One region of the Streptomyces sp. NBC_00158 genome, then DNA from elsewhere that is predicted to be linked to it. Evidence: riboswitches for the same ligand, from Rfam matches in the RefSeq annotation. Region 1 holds a riboswitch; each other region holds the start of a gene.
The links. A riboswitch is a leader RNA that binds a small molecule or an ion and turns the genes downstream of it on or off. The one in region 1 is predicted to bind cobalamin.
Positions count from the first base shown of each region.

Region 2: linked by a shared signal. The riboswitch ahead of cobN (cobaltochelatase subunit CobN) and the one ahead of OG553_RS02270 (ABC transporter substrate-binding protein) in region 1 are both predicted to bind cobalamin.
Region 3: linked by a shared signal. The riboswitch ahead of OG553_RS10180 (ribonucleoside-diphosphate reductase subunit alpha) and the one ahead of OG553_RS02270 (ABC transporter substrate-binding protein) in region 1 are both predicted to bind cobalamin.
Region 4: linked by a shared signal. The riboswitch ahead of OG553_RS09120 (energy-coupling factor ABC transporter permease) and the one ahead of OG553_RS02270 (ABC transporter substrate-binding protein) in region 1 are both predicted to bind cobalamin.

Region 1 covers NZ_CP108161.1:516,384-520,509, reverse strand. Annotated here, with positions in the region: gene OG553_RS02285 (hypothetical protein) at 230-382, opposite strand; gene OG553_RS02280 (hypothetical protein) at 855-1,073, shown strand; gene OG553_RS02275 (tRNA(His) guanylyltransferase Thg1 family protein) at 1,126-1,902, shown strand; cobalamin riboswitch at 1,951-2,090, shown strand; gene OG553_RS02270 (ABC transporter substrate-binding protein) at 2,126-3,115, shown strand; gene OG553_RS02265 (FecCD family ABC transporter permease) at 3,112-4,126, shown strand, end outside.
Region 2 covers NZ_CP108161.1:1,294,016-1,298,141, forward strand. Annotated here, with positions in the region: gene OG553_RS05870 (precorrin-8X methylmutase) at 1-434, opposite strand, end outside; gene OG553_RS05875 (cobalamin biosynthesis protein CobG) at 439-1,710, opposite strand; cobalamin riboswitch at 2,034-2,192, shown strand; gene cobN (cobaltochelatase subunit CobN) at 2,223-4,126, shown strand, end outside.
Region 3 covers NZ_CP108161.1:2,300,434-2,304,559, reverse strand. Annotated here, with positions in the region: gene OG553_RS10185 (ribonucleotide-diphosphate reductase subunit beta) at 1-167, opposite strand, end outside; gene OG553_RS10180 (ribonucleoside-diphosphate reductase subunit alpha) at 167-2,563, opposite strand; cobalamin riboswitch at 2,708-2,842, opposite strand; gene OG553_RS10175 (GNAT family N-acetyltransferase) at 2,862-3,356, opposite strand; gene OG553_RS10170 (Uma2 family endonuclease) at 3,448-4,032, shown strand; gene OG553_RS10165 (CstA-like transporter-associated (seleno)protein) at 4,087-4,126, opposite strand, start outside.
Region 4 covers NZ_CP108161.1:2,061,416-2,065,541, forward strand. Annotated here, with positions in the region: gene OG553_RS09105 (SsgA family sporulation/cell division regulator) at 199-609, shown strand; gene OG553_RS09110 (hypothetical protein) at 702-1,214, shown strand; gene OG553_RS09115 (flavodoxin family protein) at 1,242-1,961, opposite strand; cobalamin riboswitch at 2,093-2,319, shown strand; gene OG553_RS09120 (energy-coupling factor ABC transporter permease) at 2,348-3,046, shown strand; gene OG553_RS09125 (energy-coupling factor ABC transporter substrate-binding protein) at 3,046-3,420, shown strand; gene cbiQ (cobalt ECF transporter T component CbiQ) at 3,424-4,126, shown strand, end outside.

The DNA of each region.
Region 1 (4,126 bases):
TTGATCACTCCGGACCTCCGGCGAAGTGAGCGGCGACCGGGCCTTCGATCGACAGGAAGCCGTACCGGCACAGGCCGAGCGCGTCCCACTCGGTGACGCCCGGCGTCGTGATGCATGGACAAAGCACGCTCGCCGACGGCTGAGCGTGCCGGCGGCCGAGCGAGTCCGTACCGACGAAGCCGTACTCCAGCCGCCGAGCCTGCGGGGCGCTGGTGCCGACCTCCGCGACCTACACCGGCCCACCGCCATGGACCTCCGAACGCCACGACGCCCGGTACTGGCCGGTGATCACCCACGGGCCCGGACGACCAGAAGCGCAGGCGCCCTGGTCGAGAGCAGTGGCGAGGGCGGCGGGGTGGTTGAAGGAACCCTTCTTGCTCACGAGGTGCTCCGGTCACGCTGCTCCAGCCACACCGTCCGCAGCACCGGGAAGGACGACACCTCGCCCAGCGTGGTCACCTCGTACGTCACTTTCGACAGTGTAACCTTCGCTCTGATGTGTGCCGGGAGGGATGTCCAGCAGGATGAGAAGGCCATCTGGAACGCGAAGCGGCGGAAGAACCCAGAGCTGTATGGGCCTTACGCCGATTCGGGATAGCTGGTGCTCGTCTCCTCTGCAACGGCAGCCTGAGGCACCTAATGGGAAGGCCCCGCATGAACGCCTGAACGTGAGTGATGGGCCTCATCGGTGCAAGGGATCGAAGCGATTCGGGGTCCCTCCGGGCGCAATTCGAGTGTTCGTTTCCCCGTGGAACGGTTCCGGGAGAGCTCTCCTTCGTATGGTCTTGTTCCAGCCGGCCATCGCGGGCCCCTTCGCGCGCGTACCGTGGGCGCTCTCGACGAAGGGAGCCGACGTGGCGGAGCAACAGGGCCCGGACTGGGGGCGTGGCCTGCTGGCTGTGGGCCTGCTGCTGTTCATCGTGGGGTTCTTCACCCTCTGGCCGCTGTCGGTCGTGGGATTCCTCATGGTCCTGTTCGTCGGCGTGTCCACGGCGGGGCAGAGACGGGCCGGCGGTCAGCCGCCGGAGACGCTGCTGCGGCCGGGAGACCGGCCGTGGAAGAGGGGCGAGTAGCGAGGGTCGTTATTGCGGGGCGGGGGCCGAGGGGCTCCCGGTACCCTGTGGCATGAGCGACACGACCGCACTTGGCGACCGCATGAAGCGGTACGAGGCCGCGCACCGGGCCGTCCTGCCCCGGCGCACCTATACGATCCTGCGCCTCGACGGCCGCGCCTTCCACACCTACCTGCGCCACGCGGACAGGCCCTTCGACATGGGCTTCGTCGAGGACATGGCCGCCGTCACCGAGGCGCTCTGCGCCGAGGTGAGCGGGACGGCCTTCGCCTACCACCAGTCCGACGAGATCAGCCTGCTGCTCACCGACTTCACCAGCCAGAGCTCCGAGCCCTGGTTCGGTGGCGTCGTCGCCAAGCAGCTGTCGGTGTCGGCCTCGCTGGCCACGGCGGTCCTCAACGAGCGCCGGCCCGGGGGGCGGGCCCTCTTCGACGCGCGGACGTTCACCATGTCCGACCCCGTCGAGGTCGCCAACTACTTCGTGTGGCGGCAGCGCGACGCGGTCCGGAACTCGATCTCCATGGCGGCCCAGGCGCACTTCTCCCACAAGCGGCTCCAGCGCGTGTCGACCGGAGCGATGCAGGAACTGCTGTGGTCCGAGGCAGGGGTGAACTGGAACGACTACCCGGCCGCCTGCAAGCGGGGCCAGGTGGCCGTGCGGGCGACCGGAGAACGGGAACTCGAGTACACGGACAAGCGGTCCGGCCAGACCGTACGGACCACGGCCGTCCGCTCCTGGTGGGAGACCGGAGGCGCGGAGCACTTCACCGCCGAGCCGGGCGGATGGCTCGCGCGGCGGATCCCGGCGATGCCCACGCTGACCGCCTGACAGGGCATCCGCCCGGACCCGCCGCCCCTTCCGGGTGTGAAGATCGGATCTGGCAGACTTGGCCGGGTTGTCCCGGCGGTGCAGGACAGGAAACCGGTGTGAATCCGGTGCGGTCCCGCCACTGTGACCGGCCGCCGCGTGCGCGTGGGGGCCGGGAGTCAGACACTGACGCACCGCCTCTTCACTTCGACCGGGGACGAGGATCCCCCGGAGAGGCCTCACCATGTCGCGTGTCCGCGCCGCCGTGCGCTCCTTCCTGCCCATAGCCCTTGTCCTGCCGCTCGCCGCCTGCGGCGGGCCGTCCGGGGCCGAGGGGCCCGGAGCCGGGGCGCAGCCCGCGCCCGGGTTCCCGTACACCGTCACCAACTGCGGTGTCAGCAGCACCTACCAGGCGCCGCCCGAGCGCGCCGTCACCATGAACCAGCACGCCACCGAGATCATGCTGGCCCTCGGGCTCCAGGACCGGATGGCAGGCACCGCCTACCTCGACGACTCCGTGCTGCCCGCCTACCGGCCCGCCTACGACAAGATCAAGGTGCTGGCCAAGGAGTACCCCTCCAAGGAGGTGCTGCTGGGAGCGAACCCCGACTTCGTGTACGGGGGTTACGCCAGCGCCTTCGACAAGAGCCAGGGCCGTGACCGCGAAGGGCTGGCCAAGGCCGGCATCGGCACCCGGCTGAGCGTCGAGTACTGCACCGAGGGCCCCGTCGGGCTCGCACAGCTGAAGACCGAGATCAACGAGGTCGCCCGCACCTTCGGCGTCCCCGAGCGCGGCGAGGCCCTCGTCCGGGAGGAGCAGCGGCGCGTGGACGCCGTCACCGCACGGGTCAAGGACCGGGCCCGGCCGTCCGTCTTCGTCTACGACTCCGGCGAGGCCTCCGCCTTCACCTCGGGCGGCAGCGGCATCGGCAACGAGATCGTCTCCCTCGCGGGCGGCACGAACGTGTTCGCCGACCTCAAGGACACCTTCGGCGACGTGCCCTGGGAGAAGGTCATCGAGCGCGCGCCCGAGGTCGTCCTCATCTACGACTACGGCGGCACCACCGTCGAGGCCAAGAAGCAGCGCCTGTTGAACGACCCGGCGCTCGCCGGGGTTCCCGCCGTGAAGAACCGCCGGTTCGCCGTGCTGCCGCTGTCCTCCGCCGTGCTCGGCGTACGCGTCGCCGACGCCGTCGAGTCCCTGGGCGGCCAGCTGCACCCCGACGCCCCGTGAGGCGCGCGCTGACGCCGGTGCTGCTCGCCGCCGCGCTCGCCGCCTCGATGGTGGCGGGCCTGGCCCTGGGGCCCGTACGCATCCCGCCCGGGCAGGTCGTCGACATCGTCCTCGGCGGACCCGGAACGCGCGGGGCCTTCGCCTCCATCGTGTGGGACGTGCGGATGCCCCGGGTCCTGCTCGGGGCCGTCGTCGGAGCCGGGCTGGCGGTGGCCGGCACCGTGCTCCAGGCCCTCGTGCGCAACCCGCTCGCCGACCCCTTCCTGCTCGGGGCCTCCTCCGGGGCCTCGGCCGGGGCGGTGCTGGTCATCGTGTCCGGCGCGGGTGCCGCCGGAGCCGCCGGCGGACTCGGACTGCCGGGCGCGGCCTTCGCCGGGTCCATGGCAGCGCTCGTCGCCGTCTACGCCATGGCCCGGCGCGGCGGCACCATGACCACCGGCCGGCTGATCCTGGCCGGGGTCGCCGTGCAGTACGTGCTGTCCGCGCTGACCAGCCTGGTCCTCGTCCTGTCCGCCAAACCGGACCAGCTCCGCCTGGCGCTGTTCTGGACACTGGGCGGCCTCGGAGGGGCCCGCTGGGACGAACTCGCCCTGCCCGCCGCCGCGCTGCTCGCCGGCACCGGCCTGCTCACCGCCCTGGCCCGGCCGCTGGACCTGCTGCTCGCGGGGGAGGAGGGAGCGCAGACCCTCGGCCTGGACACCGGCCGCTTCCGCGCCGCCGTGTTCGTGCTCTCGTCCCTGGTCATCGGGGTGCTCGTCGCCTACAGCGGGGCCATCGGCTTCGTCGGCCTGATGGTCCCGCACGCCGCCCGGATGGCCGTCGGCGCCGGCCACCGGGCGCTGCTGCCCGTGGCCGCGCTCGCCGGGGCCGTGTTCCTGGTCCTCGCCGACCTGGTCGCCCGTACCGCGGCGGCCCCCGAGGAGGTTCCGGTCGGGGTGGTCACCGCGCTGGTGGGCGGACCGTTCTTCCTGTGGATGCTGCGCAGGACCAGCCGCACCGAGGGGGTGGCGG
Region 2 (4,126 bases), 780 kb from region 1:
GTCGGCGCGTTGCCGACGGCGATCACGGAGTTCTCCAGCAGGCCCCGGTCGCGCCAGACCTCAAGGGCGGCGGCGCTGCGCGTGGTGCCCATCTTCGCGGCGAGGGCGGGCACGGCCGGGTCGGAGAGGGTGCAGACCACCTCGTTGCCGGCGGGCAGCCGCTTGCGGGTGACGCCGCTTGCGACCATCTGGACGTCGCACAGGATCGGGGCGCCGGCGTGCAGGGCGGCACGGGCCCGCAGGACGACGTCGGGGGTGTAGCCGAGGTCCTGGGGGAGGTCGGTCATGCCACAGGCGTGAATCATGCGCACCGCGACCTGGGCGACCGAGGCGGGCAGCCCGGAGAGGTCCGCCTCGGCGCGGATCGTGGCAAAGGACTGGCGGTAGATCGCGGCGCCGTCCTTCTCGTACTCGAACACGGTGTACTCGCTCATTTCTTCACTGCGATGCGGGTGTTGTGGTGGTGCGTGCGGCCGTGAGGGCGGCCGCCAGGTCTGCGAAGGGGGTGGGCCGGCCGTCGAGTTCGTACCCGTCGGGGGTGGCGACGAGGTCCAGCCAGGCGGTGCCGCGCGGGTGCCCGCACCGTCGGGCGCAGCCGGACCAGTGCACGGGCAGCGCGACCGCGGCACCGTCCTTCGTTACGACGGCACGCGCGTCGGCGCGCACGTCCGCGAGGGACTTGGCGCAACCGGGCTTTCCCGTACAGGCGGTGACGGTCTGCCAGGGTTCACCGGGGCGGGTCACCAGTCCGGCCTCCGCCAGCCGGGCGGCGCCGTCGACGGGCCCCGGGGTCCCCGCGCCCGGCAGGACGACACTGCGCCACGGGGTGACGCGCAGCCCTCCGCCGGCGGCTTCGGCGACCTCGGCCAGCAGCCGCCACTGGGCGGAGCCGAGCCGGCCGAGCGGGGGCAGCACGCACAGCGCGTCGCCGTGCACCCCGGGCCGGGCCGGTTCCGCGTACGGCCACGCCACCTCGGGCAGGCGCTCGGCGCCGACCCCGGCGGCGGCCAGCCGCCGGGCGAACTCCCCGCCGTCCAGGGCGTGTCCGTCGGGCAGCTCGGCGACCCGCCAGGCCCGCGTCCCGGCCGCGTCGGCGGCGTCGAGGAAGTACTCGGCGGCCAGCAGGGCCGCCCGGGGCGCGTCGGCCGCGGCCACCTCCACGGCCCCGGCCGCGGCTCCGAGCCGCACCAGCACCCGGTCACCGCCGCCGAGCAGGGTCACGTCGGGGTCGAGGGCGGCAACGTCCCCGCGCCCGTCGTCGAGGGCGAACAGGAACCGTCCGGACAGGCCCGTCGCGCGGGCGCTGCCGCACAGGAGCCGGTCGAGCTCCCGGACCCGGTCCACGAGGCGGGGCCCGCCCAGCGGGGAGGCCACGACGTTGCGGACCCGCTCGTGTCCGGGCGCGGGCAGTAGCCCGGCGCCGTCGAGCAGCTCGGCGAGGCCGGCGCCGCAGCCGTCGGCGAGGCCGCGCAGCTGGACGTTGCCGCGCGAGGTGAGTTCCAGGTGCCCGTCCCCGAACCGGTCCGCGGCGAGCCCGAGCACGGAGGCCTGGGCGGTGGTGAGCAGCCCGCCGGGGATCCGGACGCGCGCCAGGTACCCGTCGTCGGCGGCATGCAGCCGCAGCGCGCCGGGGCAGGCGTCGCCGCGGTCGCGTATGGCGGGTTTGTCCCGCGATGCGGCGGAGGGGGGCTGGGGCATGGCCGCGAGCATACCCACGATTCCCCACCCCGGACCTGTGTCCGTCACCACCCCAACCAGCGGATCCACCCCGCCCGGCTGCCCCCGCCCCACTACCAGCACCCGGAACACCGGCGCCCCGACCGGACCCGGGCCGCAGCCCCGACGGGGCCCGGCGCCACAGCCCGACGCGGGCCCGGGGCACGGGCCCGGAGCGCGGCCCCGGAGCGGGTCCGGGGCGGAGCCCCGGGGGAAGGGGCGAAGGGCGGGGCGGGGAGCAAGCCGCGCAGCGACACCCCACCCGCCCCAGCGGCACCACCCCGCCCACCCCCACTCCCGGCCAGGGGAAAGGCCCCCTAAGATGACCTTCCGACGGACCGTTCGGCCCGTCATCGCCGAGGACGGCGACATGGGAGGAAGCCCGGTGCGATTCCGGCGCGGTCCCGCCACTGTGAACCCCGCGGAGCGATCGGCCGGGTGAGTCAGGAACTCCCGCCGTCCTCACTGCCCGGGGCGCGGAAACCCCGAGGAAGGCCTGCCGCCGCATGATCCTGCTGCTGTCGACGTCCGACACCGATCTGCTCAGCGCCCGCGCCGCGAACGTCGGCGGCGGCCCCGTGCCGTACCGGTTCGCGAACCCCTCCCGCCTCCCCCTGGACGACCTGCCCGGCATGCTCGACGGGGTCGGGCTGGTCGTCGTACGCCTCCTCGGCGGGCTCCGCGCCTGGCAGGAGGGCCTCGACGTGCTCCTCGCCGCCGGCCAGACCCGCCCGGTGGTCGTGCTGACCGGCGAACAGGCCCCCGACGCGCAGCTGATGGAGGCCTCCACGGTCCCGATCGGCATCGCGGCCGAGGCACACCGCTACCTCGCGCACGGCGGCCCGGCCAACCTCGACCAGCTGGCCCGCTTCCTCTCCGACACCGTGCTCCTCACCGGCCACGGCTTCGAGCCCGCCGCCGCCTCCCCCACCTGGGGCGCCCTGGAGCGGACCCCCGCGCAGGCCTCCGGCCCGCAGGTCGCGGTGCTGTACTACCGCGCGCACCAGATGAGCGGCAACACCTCCTTCGTGCACGCCCTCTGCGACGCCATCGAGGCCAAGGGCGGGCAGCCGCTCCCCCTCTACGTGTCCTCCCTGCGCACCCCGGAGCCGGAGCTCCTCCAGGCCCTGTCCTCCGCCGACGCGATCGTCACCACGGTGCTGGCCGCAGGCGGCACCCGTCCCGCCACCGCCTCCGCCGGCGGGGACGACGAGTCCTGGGACGCGGGCGCGCTGGCCGGGCTGGGCGTGCCGATCCTCCAGGCGCTCTGCCTGACGGGCTCGCGGGGCAACTGGGAGGAGAACGACGAGGGCCTGTCGCCGCTCGACGCCGCCACCCAGGTCGCCGTCCCGGAGTTCGACGGCCGTCTGATCACCGTCCCGTTCTCCTTCAAGGAGATCGACGAGGACGGCCTGCCCGCGTACGTGGCCGACCCCGAGCGGGCCGCCCGCGTCGCCGGCATCGCGGTGCGCCACGCCCGCCTGCGCCACATCGAGCGCCGCGACAAGAAGATCGCCCTCGTCCTGTCCGCGTACCCGACCAAGCACTCCCGCATCGGCAACGCCGTCGGCCTGGACACCCCGGCCAGCGCCGTCGAGCTGCTGCGCACCCTGATCGCGCAGGGCTACGACTTCGGCCCCACGGCGGAGATCCCCGGTCTGGTCTCCGGCGACGGCGACGAGCTGATCCGCGCCCTGATCGAGGCCGGCGGCCACGACCAGGACTGGCTGACCGAGGAGCAGCTGGCCCGCAACCCGGTCCGCATCCCGGCCGCCGACTACCGGCGCTGGTTCGCCGAGCTGCCCGCGGACCTCCGCGAGAGCGTCGAGGAGCACTGGGGCGAGGCCCCGGGCAACATGTTCGTGGACCGTTCCTCGAACCCGGACGGCGACATCGTCCTCGCGGCCCTGCGCCGCGGGAACCTGCTCATCCTCATCCAGCCGCCGCGCGGCTTCGGCGAGAACCCGATCGCGATCTACCACGACCCGGACCTGCCGCCCTCGCACCACTACCTGGCGGCGTACCGCTGGATCCAGGCGGCGGCCGAGGACGGCGGCTTCGGCGCCGACGCGATGATCCACCTCGGCAAGCACGGCAACCTGGAGTGGCTGCCGGGCAAGAACGCGGGCCTCTCGGCGTCCTGCGCCCCGGACGCGGCCCTCGGCGACCTGCCCCTCGTCTACCCGTTCCTGGTGAACGACCCGGGTGAGGGCACGCAGGCCAAGCGCCGCGTGCACGCGACCCTCGTCGACCACCTGGTGCCGCCGATGGCCCGCGCGGAGTCGTACGGCGACATCGCGCGCCTGGAGCAGCACCTGGACGAGTACGCCCAGATCAGCTCCATGGACCCGTCGAAGCTCCCGGCGATCCGCGCCCAGATCTGGACGCTGATCCAGGCGGCGAAGCTCGA
Region 3 (4,126 bases), 1.8 Mb from region 1:
GTCAGCTTCGCGAGGTCGGCGACGTCGGAGTGGAGGTCGACCTCCTCCACCGTCCAGGTGTTCTTGATCGCGTCCCGGTAGCGCTCGTAGAAGTCCGGGTAGCGCATCGGACGGAGCGTGAGCTCGAAGCCCGGGTCGAGGAGGTTCTTCTTCTCGGTGGAGCTCATTACTGGCAGGCCTCGCAGGACTCGGGGTTCTCAAGGGAGCAGGCCAGCGCCTCGGCGTCGAGCGCCTGGGGCAGCTGGGCCGGGGTGGTGGCGGCCGGGACGGCGGCGGCGCCGGACGCGGCGCGGGCGATCTTCGTCGCCGGGCGCGAGCGCAGGTAGTACGTGGTCTTCAGACCCTGCTTCCAGGCGTACGCGTACATCGAGCTGAGCTTGCCGATGGTGGGCGTCTCCAGGAACAGGTTCAGCGACTGGCTCTGGTCCAGGTACGGCGTACGGGCCGCCGCCATGTCGATCAGGCCGCGCTGCGGGATCTCCCACGCCGTGCGGTACAGCTCGCGGATCTCGGCCGGGATCCAGCCGAAGCCCTGGACGGAGCCGGAGGAGTCGCGCAGGGCCTCGCGGGTCTGCGCGTCCCACACGCCGAGCTGCTTGAGGTCCTCGACCAGGTAGCCGTTGACCTGGAGGAACTCGCCACTGAGGGTCTCGCGCTTGAAGAGGTTGGAGACCTGCGGCTCGATGCACTCGTAGACGCCCGCGATCGAGGCGATCGTCGCCGTCGGGGCGATGGCGAGGAGCAGGGAGTTGCGCATGCCGGTCTCCGCGACGCGGGCGCGCAGGGCGTCCCAGCGCTCGGGCCAGTGGCGCTCGGTCTCGTAGTGGTCCGGGTGCAGGACGCCCTGGGCGGTGCGGGTCTCGGCCCAGGCCGGGAGCGGGCCGGAGCGCTCGGCGAGGTCGCAGGAGGCCTCGTACGCGGCCAGCATGATCCGCTCGGCGATCTTCGTGGACAGGGCCTTGGCGGCGGCCGAGTCGAAGGGCAGGCGCAGCTTGAAGAAGACGTCCTGGAGGCCCATCGCGCCCAGGCCCACCGGACGCCACTTGGCGTTGGAGCGGCCGGCCTGCTCGGTCGGGTAGAAGTTGATGTCCACGACGCGGTCGAGGAAGGTCACGGCCGTGCGGACGGTCTCGTCCAGGCGCTCCCAGTCCATGTCGCCGTCGGCGACGAAGGCGCCGAGGTTGACCGAACCGAGGTTGCAGACGGCCGTCTCGGCGTCGTTGGTGACCTCGATGATCTCGGTGCAGAGGTTGGAGGAGTGGACGACGGTGCCGGGCAGCGCGGTCTGGTTCGCGGTCCGGTTGGAGGCGTCCTTGAAGGTCATCCAGCCCTGGCCGGTCTGCGCGAGGGTGCGCATCATGCGGCCGTACAGGTCGCGGGCCGGCATGGTCTTCTTGGCGAGGCCGGCCGCCTCCGCCTTGACGTAGGCGGCGTCGAACTCGTCGCCGTACAGGTCGACCAGCTCGGGGACGTCGGCCGGGGAGAACAGCGACCAGTCGGCGTCGGCGTTCACGCGGCGCATGAACTCGTCCGGGATCCAGTGGGCGAGGTTGAGGTTGTGCGTACGGCGCTGGTCCTCGCCGGTGTTGTCGCGGAGCTCCAGGAACTCCTCGATGTCCGCGTGCCAGGTTTCCAGGTAGACGGCGGCGGCACCCTTGCGGCGGCCGCCCTGGTTCACGGCGGCGACGGAGGCGTCGAGGGTCTTCAGGAACGGCACGATGCCGTTGGAGTGGCCGTTGGTGCCGCGGATCAGCGAACCGCGGGCGCGGATGCGGGAGTACGAGAGGCCGATGCCGCCGGCGTGCTTGGACAGGCGCGCCACCTGGTGGTAGCGGTCGTAGATCGAGTCCAGCTCGTCCAGCGGGGAGTCCAGCAGGTAGCAGGAGGACATCTGCGGGTGGCGGGTGCCGGAGTTGAAGAGCGTGGGGGAGGACGGCAGGTAGTCGAGCCGGCTCATCAAGGTGTAGAGCGAGGCGACTTCCTCGACGGCCTGGACGCTCTGGTCCTCGGCGAGGCCGCAGGCCACGCGCAGCATGAAGTACTGCGGGGTCTCGATCACCTGGCGGGTGATGGGGTGGCGCAGCAGGTAGCGGCTGTGCAGGGTGCGCAGGCCGAAGAAGCCGAAGCGGTCGTCGGCGCCCTCGGCGAGCGCGTGCTCGACCAGCGCGTCCAGGCGGGCGGCGTGGGCGGCGACGAACTCGGCGGTGCGGTCGGCGATCAGGCCCTCGCGGTGGCCGACGGCGACGGACTCGGCGAAGGAGGTCGCGCCCTGGCCGGCGGCCTCGTCGGCCACGGCCAGCGTCAGCAGGCGGGCGGCGAGCCGGGAGTAGGCGGGGTCCTCGGAGATCAGGCCCGCCGCGGCCTCGGTGGCCAGCCCGCGCAGCTCGGCCTCGTCGGCGGTGGCGCTGCGGCCGCGCAGGGCGGCGGCGGCGATCCGGCCGGGGTCGGTGTCGGGGAGGTCGGCGGTCAGCTCGGTGAGAGTACGCAGCAGCGCGGCCCCCGGGCCTTCGGTGGTGTCGCCAGAAACGGACTCGGCGCGCGGTGCGGAAGGCGCGATGGTCACGGCGGGAGCTCTCCCTCGCTCGGCCCGGTCTTCGGCGGATCGGGGCGGGGGGAGGCGCATGCGGGCGCGACGGGATCGCGTACTCACCACATGGCGTCCACCGGCCCAACCGCGAGGCCCGGACGTGTCGGCACCCGGTTCGGTCGATCCGGGCGCACTGTCGGCAGGTCCTCGGACTTTTCATACCGTTGCGGGACAGTTCCGGATTCGCACCGGATTCCCCTGCGGCGACAGCGAGGATGAGCATACATGTGGGGGGCCGCCCGTGCGCGACCCACCACATGTTGTGTCGGCGCGGCTACAGCTCCAGACGGTAGGTCAGCAGTTTCAGCGCCGGGACGGGTGACCAGTCGAGCTCGGGAGTGCGTACGAAGCCCAGTCGCCCGTAGATCCGCTGGGCGCCCAGCATGGCCGGCTGGGTCGACAGCACCAGGGCCGTGACGCCCAGGGCGCGGGCCCGTTCGGCACAGGCGCGTACGAGGGCCTCCCCGACGCCCTTGCCGCGCGCCTCGGGGGCCACCGCGAGCATCCGGAACTCGGCCTCGCGCGGCCCGGCCACGTCCGCGAGCCGGCTGCCGGGTGCGGCGAACGTCACGCCGCCGAGCACCCGGCCGTCCTCCACGGCGACGAGCACCTCCCCGTCGTCGGCCCGCCCGGCGACGTCGCGCAGGACGTTCAGGTAGGTGTCGTCCTCGTTCAGGTCCAGCAGCCCATCCCCGGTGTAGGCGGCTCCGGTGATCTCCCCGAGCCGCCCGTACTCGTCTTCCCTCGCCGTTCTGATCTCGAAGTCCATGCCGCCGAGTGTGCCGGACGGGTGTCGGTGGTCGGCGCTATCGTCGGAGACGGCACCGTCGAGGAAGGCGGTCGAGGAAGGCGAGCGAGGCATGACCCTCATGACTGACCGTCCCCACATGACGACCGAGGACTTCGAAGCCGTGGCGCGCATAGCGGCCCGCGAGCGGGTGGGGACACGGCTGGAATTCATCGACGGGGTCATCAGGAGCAAGGCCATGCCGGACGCGGACCACGGGCGGATCGTCCAGTGGCTCACCCGGATCTGCCTGCAGTACCGGCCGGAGCTCTGGATGCATCCGGGGCAGGGGATCAAGGTGGAACCGTACCGACAGGGCCGCGCCATTCCGGATGGAGTCCTGGCACACGAGGACGCGTTCGTCGGCCAGGGCGACTGGGCCGAACCCGAGCCGGTCCTCATGGCTGTCGAGGTGACCTCGTGGGACGCCGACACCCGTCGGCGGGATCACGTCGAGACGCCCCGCGCCTATGCGGAGACGGGAATCCCCGTGTACCTGCTGATCGACCGGGCCAAGTGTGAGGTCTCCGTCTACAGCCAGCCCGTCGGCCGCGAGTACAAGAGCATCCACATCGTGCCGTACGGCACGGAGATCGCCCTCCCCGAGCCCGTCGGCATCACTCTCCAGACCGATGTCCTCAAGGACTGGGTGCGCTGACTCGGAGCACGTGAAGGGCCCCGCCGGAAGCGCCGGCGGGGCCCTCCTGGCCGTTCAGCAGCAGCGGAAGCCCTCGCGCGGGTCCGCCTCGCGG
Region 4 (4,126 bases), 1.5 Mb from region 1:
ATGCCTGTGGCGCATGCCTGTGGCGCGTGCCCCCGGCGCCTGCCCGCGACGCGTGGCCCGCGGTGCACGCGGTGGCCGAAAAGAGGCCCTGCGGCCCGGCGCCTCGGGACCTTCGGCCCGGCGGCGCGGCCCCGGGCCGGGGATAGCGTGCCGGGAGGGGCGCGGGAAGACCCCACGCGCGACGAGAGGCAGCCGCCGATGGCCACCATCACCGAACAGAGACTCCTGCCGCTGAGGCTGGAAGCCGCCCCCCTGTCCGTGCCGCTGACCGGCCGGTTCGTCTACCGCACGGACCGCCCGTACGAGGTGGCCGTCGACTTCCGGGGCGCCGGGACGCACCTCGCCCGGTGGGTGTTCTCGCGGGAGCTGCTGCTCGACGGGCAGACCGCCGCCACCGGCGAGGGCGACATACAGGTGTGGCCGCGCTGGAGCGGCTCGGAGCCGCGCGTCCTGCTCGGCTTCAGCAACGGCGAACAGAGCTGCGTGGTCTCCGCCCGCGCCAAGGACGTGCGCGAGCTGTGCCGGCGGATGACGGAGCTGGTGCCGCGCGGGCAGGAGCGGCGCCACTACGACCTGGACGCGGAGCTGAGCGCGCTGCTCACGTTCTGACGCGGGGCGGGGTCCCGTGGAACCGGTCGCGGCCCGGCGCTGTCTTATGAGATGACAGGCAAGTCCCCGTCTCACGGAACCGGGGAGACATCATGCGTCACCCGCACCGCCGCCGGATCGTGGCCATCGCCACGGGTGCCCTGCTCACCGCCGGGCTCGCGCTCTCCGCGTCGCCGGCCTCCGCAGCCACCACGACCACCCGCACCCAGACGCCGCTCGTCGTCAATGCCCGCTGGGGCGGGCACTGCACGTACGACCGGCTCGTGATCGACCTCCAGGGCTACGTGCCCCCGGTCACCGTCACTCCCGTGTCCGAGCTCGTCTACGACGGGTCGGGACAGCCCGTCCCGCTGGCCGGGAAGTACTTCCTGGAGATCCGCCTGCACCCGGCCGCCGGGCACAACGACGCCGGGCAGAACGTCTACCAGGGGCCCCGGCTCCAGAAGATCTACCTCAGCAAGCTCAAGGGCATGGCCATGACCGGCGACTACGAGGGGTACGTGACCTTCGGCGCCGCCTTCGACACCCAGCCGACCTGGAAGACCTCCGTCCTGCACTCGCCCGAGCGGCTCGTGGTGGACTTCCCGCACCCCAACACCTGCTGACCCGATGACGGCCCCGGAGCCGCCCGGCTAGCGGTGCTCGGGGTTGGGGAAGTCGAAACGGCAGCCGGCGTCCCAGAGGGAGCGCTGGTTGCCGTGGGCCGGCATGCCCCCGGCGCGCTTGAGGAGCGCCGCCAGGTGCATCAGGTTCCACGACATGAACGTGGTGTTCCGGTTGGTGAAGTCGTTCTCGGGACCGCCCGAGCCCGGGTCCAGGTAGGAGGGGCCGGGGCCGGCCTCGCCGATCCAGCCCGCGTCGGCCTGGGGCGGGATCGCGTAGCCGAGGTGCTGGAGGCTGTAGAGGACGTTCATCGCGCAGTGCTTGACGCCGTCCTCGTTGCCCGTGATCAGCGCTCCGCCGACGCGCCCGTAGTAGGCGTACTGGCCCTGCTCGTTCAGCAGGGAGGAGCAGGCGTAGAGCCGCTCGATGACCCGCTTCATGACGGAGCTGTTGTCCCCGAGCCAGATCGGGCCGCACAGCACCAGGATGTCGGCGTCCATGATCTGGCTGTAGAGGACCGGCCACTGGTCGCTCTCCCAGCCGTGGTCGGTCATGTCCGGCCAGACGCCGGTGGCGATGTCGTGGTCGACGGCGCGGATCAGCGAGGTGCGGGCGCCGGCCGATTCCATGACGGCCCGGCTCCGCGCGATCAGTCCCTCCGTGTTGCTGGTCTCGGGCGAGCGTTTGAGGGTGCAGTTGACGTAGACGGCGGAGAGGTCCTCGTACCGGGGGCTGTCGTCGGCGGCCATGTCCTCCACCGTGCCGGGCGCCGCGCGGGCCGGCCAGCGGGCCTGGCCCGTCCGGGTGCGCGGCGGGGCGGGTGGCGGGGCGGGCGCCGGGTGGCCGGATCGGTCCGGGTTGTGACGGTCCGTGCGGGCGACTAGGGTCGTCTGGCCTTGGTGTTCGGGAAACCGGTGGAAAACCGGTGCGGCCCTCGCCACTGTGATCGGGAAGTCCGGCTCCACCCTCCCCCAGACTCCGTCCGGGAGGTGCCCCCACCGCGGGAAGCCACTGGGCCCGCGTGGGAGACCGCACGGGCCCGGGAAGGCGGAGCCAGGGCATCAGCACCCGTGAGCCAGGAGACCGGCCGGGGCGCGTCGTCCATCCACGAGGTGCTGGAGAGGTCTCCCAACCCATGCATATAGCCGAGGGGTTCCTGCCCCCATGGCACGCGGTCGCCTGGGGCGCCGCGTCCGCCCCCTTCGTCGTCCACGGCGTCCGCGCGCTGACCCGCGAGGTCAGGTCGAACCCGGAGAGCACGCTGCTGCTCGGGGCGTCCGGGGCGTTCACGTTCGTGCTGTCCGCCCTGAAGATCCCTTCCGTGACGGGCAGTTGTTCGCACCCGACGGGAACGGGGCTCGGCGCCATCCTCTTCCGGCCGCCGATCATGGCGGTGCTCGGCACGATCACCCTGCTCTTCCAGGCGCTGCTGCTGGCCCACGGCGGGCTGACCACGCTGGGCGCCAACGTCTTCTCGATGGCCATCGCCGGACCCTGGGCCGGCTACGGCGTCTACCGGCTGCTGCGGAAGTCCGGCGCGCCGCTGATGGTGACCGTGTTCTTCGGCGCGTTCTTCGCCGACCTGGTCACCTACTGCGTCACCTCCGTCCAGCTGGCGCTGGCCTTCCCCGACCCGGCGAGCGGCTTCCTCGGCTCCCTGGAGAAGTTCGCGGGCATCTTCGCCCTCACCCAGATCCCGCTCGCGATCAGCGAGGGCCTGCTGACGGTGCTCGTGATGCGGCTGCTGATGCAGTCCAGCAAGTCGGACCTGGTCCGGCTCGGGGTCGCGAAGCTGACCGGCGGCAAGCAGGCGGAGCCGGAGGCGGCCCTCTGATGAGCAGGAACGCGAAGATCAACTCCCTGCTGCTGCTCCTGGTGGCGGCCCTGGCCGTGATCCCGCTCGCGCTGGGCCTCGGCGACGGCAAGGAGGAGCCGTTCGCCGGCGCCGACGCGCAGGCCGAGGCGGCCATCACCGAGCTGAAGCCGGACTACGAGCCCTGGTTCTCCCCGCTGTACGAGCCCCCCTCGGGCGAGGTCGAGTCCGCGCTGTTCGCCCTCCAGGCGGCCCTCGGGGCGGGCGTGCTCGCCTACTACTTCGGCATCCGCAAGGGCCGCCGCCAGGGCGCGGCGCAGGCCCTCGCCCAGGCTGCGGCCCCCGAGGCCGCGGCCGCGGAGGCCGGGCCGGACCGCCCGGCCCGGGAGTCGTAGGCGGTGCTGCCGATCGACGTGGCGGCCCACTCCAGCCGCTGGCGGGGCCGCCACCCCCTGGAGAAGGCCCTGCTGGGTCTCGGGCTCACCGTCACCGCGGTGTGCCTGCCGCCCTGGCCGGGCGGGCCGCTGGTGGCCGCCGCGACCCTCGCCGTGCTGCTCGGGCCGGCCGGGGTCGCCGGGCGGCAGCTGTGGCGGGCCTTCCGGGTCCCGCTGGGCTTCTGCGTGACCGGGGCGCTGCCGCTGCTGGTGTCGGTGGGCGGCCCGGACGGGTTCCTCGCCCCGGCCCCGGACGGCCCCCGGCACGCGGTGGAGCTGCTGCTGCGCACCTCGGCGGCCTCGCTCGGGGTGCTGCTGTTCGCCTTCACGACACCGGTCTCGGACGTGCTGCCGCGGCTGGTGCGGGCCGGGGTGCCGGCGCCGGTGGTGGACGTGGCCCTGGTGATGTACCGGATCGGCTTCCTGCTGCTGGACTCGATGGCGCAGGTCCGGCGCGCCCAGGCGGCCCGGCTCGGACAGACGGGCCGGGCGGCGGTGTGGCGTTCGCTGGCCGGGCTCGCGGCGACCTCGTTCGTCCGGGCCTTCGACCGTGCGGCCCGGCTCCAGGAGGGGCTGGCGGGGCGCGGATACGACGGCGCGCTGCGGGTGCTCGTGCCCGAAGCGACGCTGTCCTGGCGGTTCCTGACGGGGTCCGCCGCCCTGCTGA